DNA from 2 places in the Kribbella sancticallisti genome. Region 2 is predicted to be linked to the other one. Evidence: riboswitches for the same ligand, from Rfam matches in the RefSeq annotation. Region 2 holds a riboswitch; the other holds the start of a gene.
What was found. A riboswitch is a leader RNA that binds a small molecule or an ion and turns the genes downstream of it on or off. The one in region 2 is predicted to bind S-adenosylmethionine.
Positions count from the first base shown of each region.

Region 1: it holds a riboswitch for S-adenosylmethionine, as region 2 does, so the genes downstream of both, ABD255_RS37670 (DUF4184 family protein) here and thrC (threonine synthase) in region 2, are expected to answer to the same signal.

Region 1 is NZ_BAAAOS010000058.1:119,468-127,604, reverse strand. It holds gene ABD255_RS37690 (MiaB/RimO family radical SAM methylthiotransferase) at 1-89, opposite strand, end outside; gene ABD255_RS37685 (helix-turn-helix domain-containing protein) at 455-1,213, opposite strand; gene ABD255_RS37680 (hypothetical protein) at 1,310-1,882, opposite strand; gene ABD255_RS37675 (FtsK/SpoIIIE family DNA translocase) at 1,886-4,300, opposite strand; gene ABD255_RS37670 (DUF4184 family protein) at 4,572-5,375, opposite strand; SAM riboswitch class IV at 5,424-5,522, opposite strand; gene ABD255_RS37665 (DinB family protein) at 5,625-6,140, opposite strand; SAM riboswitch class IV at 6,280-6,394, shown strand; gene ABD255_RS37660 (aminotransferase class V-fold PLP-dependent enzyme) at 6,411-7,775, shown strand; gene ABD255_RS37655 (prolyl oligopeptidase family serine peptidase) at 7,931-8,137, opposite strand, start outside.
Region 2 is NZ_BAAAOS010000007.1:349,180-357,316, reverse strand. It holds gene otsB (trehalose-phosphatase) at 1-63, shown strand, start outside; gene ABD255_RS04835 (hypothetical protein) at 29-469, opposite strand; gene ABD255_RS04830 (Fic family protein) at 593-1,756, shown strand; gene ABD255_RS04825 (DNA-3-methyladenine glycosylase family protein) at 1,883-2,740, shown strand; gene ABD255_RS04820 (cation:proton antiporter) at 2,816-4,063, shown strand; gene ABD255_RS04815 (GlxA family transcriptional regulator) at 4,219-5,184, shown strand; SAM riboswitch class I at 5,272-5,410, shown strand; gene thrC (threonine synthase) at 5,424-6,692, shown strand; gene ABD255_RS04805 (ubiquitin-like small modifier protein 1) at 6,689-6,964, shown strand; gene ABD255_RS04800 (response regulator) at 6,988-7,659, opposite strand; gene ABD255_RS04795 (sensor histidine kinase) at 7,659-8,137, opposite strand, start outside.

The sequences.
Region 1 (8,137 bases), on a different contig from region 2:
TCGAGCCGGCCGGCCAGTTCCTCGGAGTCGACGTCGTTGCGGGCACAGCCCAGGGTGACCAGGGCGACGGTGGTGGGAGTCGTAGTCATCACCTTGAGTATGACTGCTCTGTGCACGCCGTCGAAATCAAGCATCCGCAGTCGGTGAGCACACGTAGGTGCGGGTCGGTGGGCGCGGAGGCCGGCGGTGGAGCTCGCGAGGTGTGGGGCTGGGTACGCGAGCGAGCTCGCGGGGTGTGGTTGAGGAGGCGGTCGGATTCCGCGGGTGAGTTGGTGAGCCGGTGACCGCGGAGGCTGGCGGTGGAGCTCGCGAGGTGTGGGGCTGGGTGCGCGAGCGAGCTCGCGGTTGTGGCTGAGGAGGCGGTCGGATTCGCCGGCGGGCGGTGGCGAGGTTGCCAGTGAGTGATGGCCGGTGAGAGTTCAGCCCGTGCAACCGAGAGATCGCCGCTGGCGGCTCAGTCGGTGGGGGCTAGTTTGCCGGTGGGGGTGATGGTGAAGCGTTTGTCTTCTGGGATTACTCGTAGGCCGTTGATGTAGACGGCGACATTGCTGCCGTTCTCAAGGGAGACTCGGATTTCGCCCTTGTGGACGACTGTTTGGATGGAGCCGGGGCCGAGCAGGCCCTGGAAGAGCTTCAGGCCCTTGGCGTTGCGGACGGTTACGTACGAGCCGTCTCCGCGGGCCTTGAGGATGAGCCTGACCTGGCCGGGGACTGCCGGCTTGGCGGGTGGTGCCGGCTTGGTGGTCTTGGCCGACGGCTTCGGGGTCGGCTTGGGGGCGGGCGTGGTCACCGCGACTGTCGGAGCGGTTTTGGAGGCGGTTGCCTCGACATCGCTGGGGAGCGTGAAGAGGCGGACCATGCCCCAGCCCATCAGGCCGATCAGGATCGCGCCGAGCACGACAGCCCAGCGGGGGCGGGCCGGGTGCAGCGTGGGCAGTTTGTTGCCGGCTCGCTCTTCACGCCGGCTGCGGTCGGCCTCAGGCGCGGGATGCGACTCGTCGAACTTCGCCAGCAGCGCGTCCGGGTCCGCCTTGACCACGCGGGCGATCGAGCGGATATGGCCGCGGGCGTAGAAGTTGCCGCCGCAGCGGGAGAAGTCGTCGGCCTCCATGGCGATGAGCAGACCGGATCTGATCCGGGTCGACGCACTCAGTTGCTCGATCGTCATACCGGCCCGTTCGCGGGCCGCTGTGAGGTCGCTCCCGATGCTCACGTCGCCACCGCCTCTCTCCACCGTCTTGCTGACGCGTTCCTTGATCCGCCGACGTCACACAGTCAACGGCCTTGGTTCGACGGGGTCACGCGAAGCTCAGAGTTGTTCCCTGACCGGACACCTGGTGTCCGCCAGCATGTGCAGTGCCTGAACCACTTCCCCGTTCGACGGCTTGGCCGTCAACCCGAACGGTACCGCGAGCGAAGAGCCGGTCAGTCGACGGTTGGCATCGGTTACCTTGCGAGTTGCCGACGGCATCGAGCCGAGCACCGGTCCGGGGTCGAGCAGGTGCACCGCGACGCGGCCGTCGTCGAGCGGGTGCCGCCGTTTCAGCACGGTCACCTCCTCGATCTCCTCCCAGCGGGTGCCGATCCACTCGTTGCGGATCCGCAGCCGGATCCCGACCTCGTCGGCGACCAGCATCGACCCGACCGTCATCGCCCGCGCGCAGACCAGCGCCAGTACCGCGAACCCGGCGGCCGCGAGCCAGCGCAGTACGCCGGTCGGGCTGGTCGAGGCGGAGGCGGCGAAACCGATCGCGACCAGTCCCGCGCCGACGGCCAGGGCACCGTGCACCCCTTGCGAGGCGCGGATGCTGAACTCGTGGTTGGTGGAATCGGGGTCGACTACGTGCTGCTCAGACCGGGGCATCGCGGTATGGGCGGTCACGGGTCACTCTCCTCGCAGTGTGGCGACGAAATCCTCTAGGTCGTCCGGTTTCACCAGTACGTCGCGGGCCTTCGATCCCTCGCTCGGCCCGACCACGCCCCGGCTCTCCAGGATGTCCATCAGCCGGCCCGCCTTGGCGAAACCGACCCGGAGCTTACGTTGCAGCATCGACGTCGAGCCGAACTGGGTGGAGACGATCAGCTCGGCCGCCTGCACGACCAGGTCGAGGTCGTCCCCGATCTCGTCGTCGAGATCCTTGCTCGGGCCGGGCGCCGCGGTGACGTCCTCGCGGTACGTCGGCTGCAACTGCTCCTTGCAGTGCTCGACGACCGCGCGGATCTCGTTCTCGGTGACCCAGGACCCCTGGATCCGCATCGGCTTGCTCGCGCCCATCGGCAGGAACAGCCCGTCACCCTGACCGACCAGCTTCTCCGCGCCGGGTTGGTCCAGGATGACCCGGCTGTCGGCCAGCGAGGACGTCGCGAAGGCCAGCCGGGACGGCACGTTCGCCTTGATCAGACCGGTGACGACGTCGACCGACGGCCGCTGGGTGGCCAGCACCAGGTGGATGCCGGCAGCCCGGGCGAGCTGGGTGATGCGGACGATCGAGTCCTCCACGTCGCGCGGCGCGACCATCATCAGGTCGGCCAACTCGTCGACGATGACCAGCAGGTACGGGTACGGCGTGAGCACCCGCTCGCTGCCCGGCGGCACCTTCACCTTGCCGCCACGGACCGCCTTGTTGAAGTCGTCGACGTGCCGGAACCCGAAGGCCGCCAGGTCGTCGTAGCGCATGTCCATCTCGCGCACGACCCACTGCAGTGCCTCGGCCGCCTTCTTGGCGTTGGTGATGATCGGCGTGATCAGGTGCGGGATGCCCTCGTAGTTGTTCAGCTCGACCCGCTTGGGGTCGACCAGGATCATCCGCACCTCGTCGGGCGTGGACCGCATCAGCACCGAGGTGATCAGCGAGTTCACGAACGACGACTTACCCGAGCCGGTCGCACCCGCGACGAGCAGGTGCGGCATCTTCGCCATGTTGGCGACGACGAAGCCGCCCTCGACGTCCTTGCCGAGTCCCGCCACCATCGGGTGGTGGTCGTTGCGCGCGGTCGCCGACCGGATCACGTCGCCGAGGCTGACGATCTCCTTGTCGGTGTTCGGGATCTCGATGCCGATCGCGGACTTGCCCGGGATCGGCGACAGGATCCGCACGTCGGCGCTGGCGACGGCGTACGCGATGTTCTTGCTGAGCGCGGTGACCTTCTCGACCTTGACCGCGGAGCCGAGCTCAACCTCGTACCGGGTGACTGTCGGGCCACGCGTGTAGCCGGTCACCTGGGCGTCGATGCCGAACTGCTCGAACACCTCGGTCAGGCGGTCGACCACGGCGTCGGACGCCTTGGTCCGGGCCTTGTGCACCGAACCCGGCTTGAGGATCTGGCCGTCGGGAAGCGTGTAGGTGATGTCGCCGGACAGGCTGAGCTGCTCCACCCGCTGCGGGATCGGCGTGTGCGGCGGCGGCTCGCCGGCCGACTCGGCCTTCGAAGCGGCCGCGGCGGCCTTCCAGGCCGGCTCGGCTTCGGTGTCGGCCGAGGCGTCGACCTCGTACGGGTCCTCTTCCGGCTCGACCGGGGCCTTCTTGCGGCCGCGCTTGGCGATCTCGCGCCCTTCGAGCACCGGCGAGTCGTACGGCTTGACGGTCGGCTCGCCGTCCTCGTCCAGAGCGGCCTTCGCGCGCCGCTCCTTCCGGGTGAGCCGGACGGTGTCGTCGGCCTGACCCGCCACCGACGGAGCGTCGGCCGGGATCTCAGTACGCCCGAGCAGTACGTCGAACGCGGCCCGCACACGCAGCGGGATCGCGTAAATCGGCGTGCCTGTCACTACCAGCGCGCCGAAGATCGTCAGCAGCACCAGCAGCGGCGCGGCGACGTACTGCGTCAGCAGATCCGACAGGAGCGAGGAGACGACGTAGCCGATCGCGCCGCCGGCCTCCTGCAGCGGGCCGTCGCCCGGGTCGCTGGGACGCGGCAGGCCGTTGGCAATGTGGACCAGGCCGAGCACACCGAGGGAAAAGGCGGTCCAGCCGATCACCTGGCGTCCGGCCGGGCCGTTGCGGTCCGGGTGACGCATCGTGCGCAGGGCAATGAACAGGAGCATCAGCGGCACCGCCCAGCCGAGCATGCCGACGCTGCCGCTGACCACGGTCCGCACGCCGTTGCCGACCGCACCCGGGAGGTCCCACCAGATCGCGGCGGCCACTACCAGCGCCAGACCGATCAGGGTGAGCCCGCCACCGTCACGGCGATGGGCTGGATCCAGGTCCCGGGCGCCGTGGCCTATGCCGCGGACCATGCCGCCGAGCAGGTGGGCGATGCCGATCCAGCACTTGATCAGCCCTCTGCCGACAGCCAGCATGGCAGCCGCGAAGGGACCCGCGCTGGTGGATTTGGGCGCGGCTGTGCGCGCAGCGGTAGAACCACTGCGCTTCGCGCTCTGCCCACGCTTCTGGGCGCCAGATGGACGGGAGCGGCCACCAGCCGCCGAGCGGCCCGAAGCGGGGCTGCTGGCTGCGGACTTCCGCGCCCGCGCCGTGGAAGACGTGCGGGTCGCCATGTTTAGCAGGCTACCCCGACTACCACTCGAGTCACACGTGTCACACGCCGATTACGCCGCCCCATCCGTAGCGTCACAGCGCGGACACCCGTCCGCCCCGGAGGCCGCGGAGGAGCAGCAGGTGCCAGATGACGACGTAGCAGCCGAGCACGATGAGCCCACCCATAGCGAGCCCGGTCAGGATCAGCCGGAACACTGCTTCCCCGAGTAGCGGCCCCTCTGCGCGGGCAACCTCCAGCACGGCGGCAGCGACGCCGGCGAGGCCAGCAGCAGCCAGTACGGCGTACCGGGCGGAGGCGGGCACGTAGCGCTCGGGCTCGATCTGGCCGGGGTTTGTCCGACGCCACCAGAAGTAGAGCCAGACCGCGATGGCCAGGATCCCGCCGATGCTGCTGAGGTACTGCAGCACGCGGTTGACGTCCCAGTACGAGGTGATGTTCGCGGTGAAGAAGTCCCAGTTGTGGCGGACGAAGTACCCGTCGTAGTGCGTGAACGAGTCCCACAGGACGTGGGTGAAGCCGCCGATGACCACGGACACCACGATCCAGAACACCCGCACCGGCGAGAACCCGCGGGGAGGCAACGGCAGTCGAGCGGCGAGGGCTGCCGGGGCCAGCGCGACCAGTGGACGGCGTAGTACGAGGTGGAAGACGAGGAGAGCCAGCAGCGCGAGCAGCGGATCCAGCCAGAACGCCGACGAGAACTTGTGCGTCAGCGTGAGCGTCAGATTCCCGTGGATGTGCATGGTGGCGAATCGGTAGAGCGGCCCGACGTACAGCAGATCCGGCGCCACCGCCCCAGCCACCAACGCTGACGCCACCAACGGCCTACGCACAAGCGGCAGAACAGCAGCAGGATGGGCTAGAGGGAACGGCACAGCCGCAGGTTAGAGCCCCAGGAGGTCGGCGGCGATGAAGCCGCTGCGGATCAGACCTGCCCGGTCCGGGGATGGTGATCGGGGATCAGATCGCCACGGACGGGTTGCCGGCCAGCAAGCCGGGGCTTCGCGCTGGCACTCATGACCTGCCGGCTCGGGTTCACCTTCGTGAGGTACCGGCCGCCGGTCCGACGCAAGGTGGGCCGCTGGCGATGGCCGGGCTGGGCTCGGTGGTGGAGCCGTTCTTCTTCAGGCGCCGGTGACGCCGTCCAGTTGTTCGCGGAGGAGGTCGGCGTGGCCGCAGTGGCGGGCGTACTCGCCGATCAGGTGGATGTAGATCATCCGGAGCGTGGACTCCTGGCCCTTGAAGGTGAAGCGCTCGTCGAGGGAGTGGCCGGCGGCGGCCTGGTCGGAGAGACCCCACTCCGCAATCAGACCCTCGTACTCCGCTTGCGCGCGGCCGGCGTCGATCAGCTCGAAGTCCGCGTCCTTGCCCAACGCAGGCGCGAAGAGCGGCTCGGCCGGGTCGGTGGCGAAGTGGATGCGGAACCAGATCCGCTCGACCTTCGTGAGGTGGCGGATCAGCCCGAGCAGGGACAGATTCGACGGCGGGGACGGGCGCTCGGCCAACTGCTCGGCGGTCAGGCCGGCGCACTTCACCAGCAGCGTCGTCCGGTAGAAGTTCAGGTAGCCGGCCAGGAGTTCCTGCTCGGGAGCGATCAGCGAGCCGCTCGGGCGCTCGATCTCGGGGGCGATCCAGGTCATCGGAGCATCCTCTCCCAGCCACCCGAAATTGCCCACGGCAATTGTTTCCCTGCACCCGATCTCACGATACGGCGCACAATCCCACGAAGTGAGATAGCTGCTGGCGCCATGACCACCTCGTTGGTTACCGTCTTCGGCAGGTCATGAGTGCCAGCGCGAAGCCCCGGCTTGCTGGCCGGCAACCCTCCTCCGCGGTGGGGTGCCCCGGGTGAGGACCCGGCCGTTCGGATACCCCGAATCGGCAAGTGCGGACCACCCGGGAGCAGAACCATGTCGATCCTCTCCATCCTCGAGCCTGCCAGCGCGACCCCTGCCAGGCCGTCCAGAACCAGCCTGACCACGGGCAACATTCCCGCCACTGTCGCGAGCGACCTGCTCGTACCGCTGGCCGACGGCCGAGTGACGGACTACGCGAACTTCGACCACGGAGCCAGCGCGCCGTGCCTGGAGTCGGTACGCGCTGCCGTCGAGGCCGCGCTGCCGTCGTACGCGTCGGTGCATCGCGGCAACGGGTACGCCTCCCGGATCACCACCCAGTGGTACGAGCGGGCCCGCAACGAGGTCCACACGTTCGTCGGCGCTCGCGAGACCGATCAGGTGATCTTCACCCGGCAGACCACCGACGCCCTGAACCTGCTGGCCCGCGCGGTCCCGGCCGACGCGACCGTGATCGTGTTCGAATCCGAGCACCACGCGGCCCTCCTCCCCTGGCCGGCCGAGCGAACCGTCCGCCTGCCGGCGCCCACCTCCCACCCGGCGGCAGTCACGGCCGTCGCCGACGCCCTCCGTACTGCGCCCGAAGGCCCGCGCCTCGTCGTCATCACCGGCGCCTCCAACGTCACCGGCGAGATCTTCCCGATCGCCGAGATCGCCGCCGTCGCCAAGGCCCACGGCGCCCGGGTCTGCCTCGACGTCGCCCAACTCGCCCCGCACCGCGAGGTGAACATCGAGCAACTGGACGTCGACTGGGTCGCCCTGTCCGGCCACAAGCTCTACGCCCCGTACGGCGCCGGCGCGCTGATCGGCCGGGCCGACTGGCTGAACGCGGCCGACCCCTACCTCTACGGCGGAGGCGCGACCGCAGCGGTGACACGCGACACCACCACCTGGAACGAGGGCCCGGCCCGCCATGAAGGCGGCTCCCCCAACGTCATCGGCGCGATCGCCCTGGCCGCCGCCTGCGCCGCGATCACGAAGCACCGCGAGGCGATCGAGCAGCACGAGCGCAGCCTGCTCGCCCGGCTCCGCACCGGCCTGGCCCAGATCGCGGGTGTCACGACGTACGACATCTTCGGCGCCGACGCGGACCGGGTCGGCACGGTCTGCTTCACCATCGAGGGCGTCAGTTCGATCTTGGTGTCTGCGGCGCTCTCGGCGGAGTACGGGATCGGTGTCCGGGACGGCAAGTTCTGCGCTCACCCGCTGGTCGGGCGGCTGCTCGCCGACTCGCCGGAGCACTGTACGGCGGTCCGCGCCAGCCTCGGCCTCGGCACCACCCGTGAGCACGTCGACCGCCTCGTGAACGCCATCCGCACGCTGGCCACCACCGGCCTCGCCGCGGAGTACGAGGAGTCCGCGCACGGCTGCCAGCCGGTCGGCGACCCCCGCGACCTCGAGGCTCCCAGGATCTGGTGAACCTCCCCCACTCACCAACCGCCTGAGCCCGATCCACCGCTCGGTGAAGGGCTGCGAATCCCCAGGGCCTGGTGAGAAGTCCGGCTGTAGACCTCCTGCACGGTGAGCGGCAAACGCCCGCAGGCCAAGGCACGGCTCGGACGATCTACCAACTACTACTGCGGCCGCAGGCCAGTGTGGTGAGCCGCGAACGCCAGCAGGTCGGCCCACTCCGCGGCGATCATGGCGGCCGGCTTGCCGAAGCCGTGGCCGGTGTTGACCTCGATGCGGCTCAGGACCGGGCTGTCGCCTGATTGGGCGTGCTGCAGCGTCGCCATGAACTTGTGGCTGTGCAGCGGAACCACCCGATCGTCGTGGTCCCC
Region 2 (8,137 bases):
GACGACCCGGCCGGCGTAGTAACCGTCCTCACTGCCCTCTCGGACGCGATCGCAACCCGCTGAACACCTGCCTCAAGGGCCGGAGCGGGCGTTCGACGTAGTTGCCGTCCGCAAGGTCGGCCAGGCGCTCGAACGGGTTGCGGGAGGCCGGGCAGCCGGTGCGGAGCCAGGACCAGGCGGCGCCGAGCAGGTAGAGCGGGAGCATCGGCAGGCCGATCAGGAAGAAGTACTGCCACGAATGCCGCTCCTCGTGCTTGACCAGCTTCGGGCGCTGGTCGATGTACGCCCGGTCGTGCTTGGTGAGGACCAGGTTCCCGAGGGTGAAGGCCCCGGCGGCCGGGAAACGCAGCTTGTAATCGGTGGCGTAGAAGAGGCCGCGCGGGCCGCGGCTGAAGCGCGCGCGCCCGATCAGGCCGACGAGCAAGCCCGCCGGCGTGGAGAGATTCAGCGTGTTAACGACAAGCTTCACGGCCTGCCAACCCGACATCGCCATGACTCAGTATCGGCCTGCGGATCCGTGATGTCTCGATGTCTCAATTCTTAGGCCACTCTGGTACGCTTTGTCCTAAGAATTGAGACATAAGGACACCCGATGACGATCTTCAGTACGCCGGAACCGGATCTCGAGGATCTGCGGATCCTGGAGCAGATTCACGCCTTCCGGCTCGAGTTGGCCGACGTCATGCGAGTTCCTCGTCGCTGGGCCGGTGGTCTTCGGCGCAGCATGCTGGCGCGGGCAATCCAGGGATCCAACAGCATCGAGGGATATGAGGTCAGGGTCGACGACGCTGTTGCGGCGCTCGATGACGAAGAGGCTCTGAGCGCCGACGAGCAGACATTCGCGGAGATCAGGGGCTACCGGCAAGCTCTGGGGTATGTCCTGGCGATGGCCGGTGACGCCGATTTCGCGCTCGATGTCGCCGCCGTCCGGGCAATGCACTTCATGATGCTGAGCCACGACCTGTCCAAGAGTCCGGGGAGTTATCGGCAGCGTGAAATCTACGTCCACGACGAGAAGACGGGTGAGAACGTCTACGAAGGACCTCCGGCGGAGGATGTTCCCGGGCTGGTAGAGGAACTGATGACGGACCTGTCCGGCGATGGTCAGGTGGACAACCTGGTTCGGGCGGCGATGGCTCATCTCAACCTGGTGATGATCCATCCCTTCCGTGATGGGAACGGCCGGATGGCGAGGGCGCTGCAGACGTTGGTGCTGTCGAAGTGTGGGATCGGAGAGCCCGCCTTCTCCAGCATCGAGGAGTGGCTGGGAAGCAATACGGAGGACTATTACCGGGTGCTTGCACTGACTGGCGCTGGTAGCTGGCAGCCGACGAGGTCGGCCGACTTATGGGTCAAGTTCAACCTGCGAGCGCACCACATCCAGGCTCAGACCGTCGCCCGGCGCTATCGGGAGGCAGGCCGACTTTGGTCGGCCTTCGATGAGCTGGTGGAGGAATTTCATCTTCCTGAACGGGTGGCCGACGAGCTGTTCGATGCCAGCCTCGGATTCCGGATCCGCCGCTCGACCTATGTTCGCCGAGCCGGGATCGAGCAAAGGACAGCCACTCGGGATCTGGCCAGGCTCACCGAACTCGGGCTTCTGCAGCCTGTCGGGGAGACCAAGGGAAGGCACTACGTGATGGGGCCCGAGCTTGCAGCCCTCCGGAAGAAGGTGCTCGAGGCTCGGACACCGGTGGTCGATCCGTACCCCCGGATGCGCCAGTTGTTGGCTGCTGCTCAGATGCCGCTCGGTTAGTTGTCGGTGGGGTGAGTAACACTTACCGGCGTGAGATCGGTGGTGCGGCGGTGGCGGCCTGGGCGGCCCGTGGATCCGCATACCGTCATTGGTGGGTTGCGGAAGGGACCGGGCGACCCTGCGTACGTGTTCGACGTGGGTCGGCGGACGGTCTGGCGGGCCACCCGGACGCCGGACGGGCCGGTGCTCCTGAGGCTCACCCCGTACTCCGCTGCGGCCGAGGTGGAAGCTGAGGCGTGGGGACCGGGGGCGTCATGGGCGCTGGACGGTGTGCCGGAACTGCTGGGTGAGTCGGACAGCTGGGACGGGTTCGAGCCGCTGGCCGAGCACAGGCCGCTGGTCGATGCCGCGCGGCGGTTTCCGCACTTCCGGGTGCCTCGGACTCGGGCGGTGTTCGAGGCGATGGCTGCTGCCGGGATCGAGCAGGTCGTCACCGGCAAGGAGGCGTTCGCCGGGTGGCGGATGCTGTTGTGGGAGTACGGCGAACTGGCGCCAGGGCCGGGTGCTCCTGACGGGCGGAAGATGATGGTGCCGCCGTCGCCTGAGGAGTGGCGGCTGATTCCGTCCTGGCAGTGGCTGCGGGCTGGTGTCGAAGGGCGCCGGTCGCGGGTGGTGATCACGGCGGCGACGCGGGCCGCTGCGTTGGAGCGGACCCTGCAGTTGACCGACGGCGCGGAGGTCGAGCGGCGGCTGCGGTCGTTGCCGGGGGTCGGGGTGTGGACCGCGGCGGAAGTCCGGCAGCGGGCTCATGGCGACGCGGATGCGTTCTCCTTCGCCGACTATCACGTGTCCCGCAACGTCTCGTACGCGTTGACCGGCGAGGAACTGGACGACGACGGCTGCGCCGAACTCATCGAGCCCTACCGCGGTCATCGCTTCCGGGTTCAGCGCCTGCTGGAGCTGGCGGGCATCGGTCACCCGCGCTACGGCCCCCGCAAATCGCTCCCGACCCACACCCCAGGCGCCACCCACCGCCTCCGCTGACCCGCCACTCCCGGGCCACGCCGGGGCCGGGTTCGGTGGGTGAAGCGGCCGGATGTGGGCACTAGGGTCCCCACCATGCAGATTGACGGGGACGGCCTCTACCTGGTGGCAGGGGTGGCCCTGTTGCTCGGCGCGGTCCTGCCCAGACTGCTGCGGCGGTACGCCATCTCGGCCCCGATCGCGTTCCTCGGTGCCGGCCTGCTGCTCGGTCTCGCGGTCGACCGGAGCCAGTTGAGTCCGATCGCGCAGCCGGACCTCACCGAACGCCTCGCCGAACTGACCATCCTGATCGCCCTGATGGGTGTCGGACTGGCGATCGACCGGCCGATCGGCTGGCGCCGGTGGTCGGTGACGTGGCGGCTGCTGTTCGTCGCGATGCCCGCGGCCGTCTTCGCTGTCGCGGGAGCAGGCTGGCTGCTCGGTCTGGCGCCTGCCACTGCCCTGCTCCTCGGCGCCGTGCTGGCGCCAACCGACCCGGTGCTCGCCTCGGACGTCCAGGTCCAGGGCCCGAGTACCGGTGAGGGCGCCGAACCGGAGGAGGACGACGAGGTCCGCTTCGCGCTCACCTCGGAGGCCGGCCTGAACGACGGGCTCGCCTTTCCCTTCGTCTACGCGGCCATCTTCGCCGCCACCAAGGGCGCGGTCGGGGACTGGGCGCTGGAGTGGTTCGCCTGGGAGCTGATCGGCAAGACGGTGATCGGGGTGGCCGTGGGCGCCGGAGCAGGTTGGCTGCTCGGCAAGATGGCGTTCTCCGCGCCGGTCCCGAGCCTTCGGCTGGCCGACTCCCGGGAACCGGTTCTCGCTCTCGCCATGACCTTGGGTGTCTACGGCCTGGCCGAGGTGCTCCACGGCTACGGCTTCATCGCGGTCTTCGTCGCGGCCCTGTCGCTGCGAGCGGCGGAGCGCGACCACGAGTTCCACGAGGAGCTCCACGGGTTCGTCGAGCAACTCGAGCACATCCTGACCTGGGGAATCCTGCTGCTGCTCGGCGTCGCGATCACCGGTGGCCTGCTCAAGCCGCTGACCCTGGCCGGCGCGGCGATCGGAGTACTGCTGGTCGTGGTGGTTCGGCCGTTGGTCGCGTGGCTCGCGCTGCTGCGGACGCCGATGCGGAGATCCGAGCGGTGGGTGACGGCCGCGTTCGGAGTACGGGGTGTGGGATCGGTCTATTACCTGGCTTATGCCGGGGCGGACTTCAGTACGGACCTGCCCTGGCTGTGGGCGACCGTCGGCTTCACCGTCGTACTGAGCGTGGTCGTTCACGGCGTCGCGGCGACTCCGCTGATGCGGATGCTCGATATCCGCCGGGACCGGTCTTCCTGAGCGCTCCGGCGGGTGGCTCGACGCCGTGCCGGACTGCTCCGGCGGCGTGGATTCCTGCGGCGAACTCCTTCAGCTTCTCGAACATGCCTCCATCGTCCGAGCCTGCGCGCTCGCGCAGAAGTGGCGTGGATGACGACTATCGCTAAGATTTCGACATGCCTCTGAGGACAGTGTCCGTACTGGCGTACGACGGGATGACGGCGTTCGAGGCCGGCATCGTGATCGAGGTGTTCGGCTTCGCCTGGCCCGATATCGACCAGCCCTGGTACGAGTTGAAGGTCTGCACGGAGACGCCCGAGTCGATCCGGGTGCTCGGCGGTGCCACGCTCAGCAGTCCGCACGGGCTCGACGAGTTCGCCGCCGCGGACACTGTGGTCATCCCGAGCGTCGCCGATCCCCGCGGCACGACCTCGCCCGAACTGATCGCGGCCCTGCGGCAAGCGCACCGCCGCGGCGCCAGGATCGTGTCGATCTGCTCGGGAGCCTTCGCACTCGGGGCAGCCGGCCTGCTCGACGGTCGCCGCGCCACCACACATTGGCGGTACGCCGACCTCCTGCGCGAGCGTTATCCCGCCGTCCAGGTGGACCCGGAGCCGCTGTACACCGACGAGGGCGACGTGCTCACCAGTGCGGGATGCGCCGCCGGGCTGGATCTGGCGATGCACCTGGTCCGCAAGGACTTCGGCGCGGCCGTGGCGAACGCGGTCGCCCGGCGACTGGTGATCCAGCCGTACCGGGCGGGTGGCCAGGCGCAGTACATCGAGTCTCCGATTCCGCCCGAGCCGGACGACGCGCCCGTTGCCCGGAGTCTCGGCTGGGCGCTGGAGCACTTGGCCGAGCCGATCGGCGTACCGGATCTGGCTCGGGAGGCGGGGTTGTCGCCGCGGACGTACCTGCGGCACTTCAGCCGCGCGACCGGGACGACGCCCGCCAAATGGCTGATCGCGCAGCGGGTGCAGGCGGCGCTGACGATGCTGGAGACGGGGGACGCGCCGGTCGAGGAGATCGCGCTGGCGGCGGGGTTCGCCACCCCGGTGACGATGCGGCACCACTTCGGCAGGGCGCTGCGGACGTCGCCGTCGGCGTACCGGCGGACCTTCCGGGAACGCCGGGCGGGCTGAGTCGGTGAGGCCGCCCAGGTGAGATCGGCTGTCTCGGATGTTGGGAACGGAAGACACAATATGGACCCGATTGGGTAATCTCGGCAGTGCTCATCCAGAGGGACTGAGGGAAACGGCCCGTTGAAGTCCCGGCAACCCTCCCCGTTGACGCCTCGATCCGAGGCGCTCGCGGCGGAACGGTGCCAAATCCGTCCCGCGCCGAGATCCGGTCCGGGGAAGATGAGGAGGGAAACTCCGCCATGAGCCTGAGCACCGCGTCCGCCACCCACACCATCCGTGAAGGTGCCTTCGGCAACGGAACGCACCTGAGCTGTCGCGCCTGTGGCGCGAAGACGGAACTCGGCCCGTTCTACGCCTGTATGGAGTGCTTCGGTCCGCTGGAGGTCGGGTACGAGTTCCCGACCATCACGCGAGAGCAGATCGAAGCCGGACCCAAGAACATCTGGCGCTACCAGCCGCTGCTGCCGGTGCCCACCGACGTGGCGAGCTTCCCCAACACCGAACCCGGCTACACCCGGCTGATCGACGCCGGCAACCTGGCCCGCGAGCTCGGCCTGCGCAAGCTCTGGGTGAAGGACGACTCGGGCAACCCGACCCACTCCTTCAAGGACCGCGTGGTCGCGTCCGCCCTGAGCGCCACCCGCGAGCTCGGCATGAAGGTCTTCGCCTGCCCCTCCACCGGCAACCTGGCCAACGCCGTCGCCGCGGCGGCAGCCCGGGCCGGTATCCGCTCGGTCGTCTTCATCCCGAAGGACCTCGAGCGCCCCAAGATCATCACCACCGCCGTGTACGGCGGCACCCTGGTCGCCGTCGACGGCAACTACGACGACGTGAACAAGCTCGCCTCCGAGATCGCGGGCGAGGAGGACGGCTGGGCGTTCGTCAACGTCAACGTCCGCCCGTACTACTCCGAGGGCTCGAAGACGCTCGCCTTCGAGATCGCCGAGCAGCTCGGCTGGCGGATCCCGCAGCAGGTCGTCATCCCGGTCGCCTCCGGCTCGCAGCTGACCAAGATCGACAAGGGCTTCACCGAGCTCGGCAAGCTGGGCCTGGTCGACGCGACCGATTACAAGATCTACGGCGCGCAGGCGACCGGGTGCTCCCCGGTCGCGCAGGCGTTCCGCGACGGCCACGACGTGGTCAAGCCGGTCAAGCCCGACACCATCGCGAAGTCCCTGGCGATCGGCAACCCGGCAGACGGCCCATACGTGCTGGACGTGGCCCGGCGTACCGGCGGGGTGATCGAGGACGTCAGCGACGAAGAGGTCATCGAAGGCATCCAGTTGCTCGCCCGGACCGAGGGCATCTTCACCGAGACCGCGGGCGGGGTGACCATCGCGACGCTGAAGAAGCTGATCGCGACCGGCCAGATCGATCCCGACGCCGAGACGGTGATCATCAACTCCGGCGACGGGCTCAAGACGCTCGACGCCGTGGCCGACCGGGTCGGCCCCAAGGTGACCATCCCAGCGTCGTACGACGCCTTCGTGAAGGCAGGACTGCAGTGAGCGTCAGCGTTCGGGTACCGACCATCCTGCGGCCCTACACCCAGGGCGCGTCCTCGGTCTCGGTCGAGGGTTCCACACTGAGCGAAGTGCTCGACTCCCTCGACACCTCCTACCCCGGCATCAAGGCCCGCGTGCTCGACGACTCCGGCGAACTGCGCCGCTTCGTCAACGTCTACGTCGACAACAACGACGTGCGCTTCGACGACGGCCTGCAGACCGCGATCAAGGACGGCGGCGAGGTCTCCATCATCCCCGCGGTCGCCGGCGGCTGACTCCGTACTGCGGGTTCGGTCTGTCAGATGACGCCGTTCACGCGGTGTTCGTAGGCCCAGATGACGGCTTGGACGCGGTCGCGGAGGGACAGCTTCGCGAGCACCCGGCTGACGTGGGTTTTGACCGTGCCCTCGGCGAGGAACAACGTCCCCGCGATCTCCGCGTTGGATTTGCCTTGGGCAACTAGTACGAGGACCTCCCGTTCGCGTTCGGTCAGCCCTCCGAGCGGATCGCGTTCGGCCGCGCCCTTGACCGGCAGGTCCGGAGCGACATGGTCGAGCAGGCGGCGCGTCGTCGAGGGGGCGATCACGGCGTCGCCACGGTGGACGGTCCGGATCGCGCCGAGCAGTTCGTCGGCCGGGCCGTCCTTCAGCAGGAATCCGGAAGCGCCGGCTCGCAGCGCCGCGAACGCGTACTCGTCCAGGTCGAAGGTGGTCAGCACGATCACCTTCGGCCCTGCGCCCGGGCGGGCGAGCAGGCGGCCGGTGGCTTCCACGCCGTCCATCCGGGGCATCCGCACGTCCATCAGCACCACGTCCGCCGCCGTGACCGCCAGCCGTGACAGCGCCTCGGCACCGTCGGCAGCCTCACCGACCACCTCCAGGTCCGGCTGAGAACCGACCACCATCGTCGTGCCGATCCGAACCAGTTCCTGGTCATCGACCACGAAGACCTTGATCCTGCGCTCCGTCATCACCGCTCCACCGGGATCGTCGCCCGGACCACGAAGCCCCCCGCCGTCCCCGGCCCCGTCGACAACCCACCGCCGATCGCTGCCACTCGCTCCCTCATCCCGATCAGCCCGTGTCCAGCCGTCGTCCCGTCGACACCGTCGCCGTCGTCGACCACCTCGACGAGCAGCGCATCCTGTTGCCAGCTCAGAGTGACCGCCACGGCGGCCTCGCCCGCATGCTTCACCACGTTCGTCAGCGCCTCCTGCACGACCCGGTACGCCGTCAGCTCGGCGGCCGGGCTCAGCCTCCGCGACTCCCCATGCTCGACCACTCGCAGGGCCAGTCCGGCCCTCCGGAGCCGCTCGAGCAGATCCGGCAGATCCGCCAAGCCAGGTTGAGGAAGCTGCTCGGCCGGCCCAGTTCGCAGTACTCCGAGCAGGCCGCGCATGTCGGTCAGGGCCTGACGGCCGGTGTCCTCGATGACCTCGAGGGTCTCGG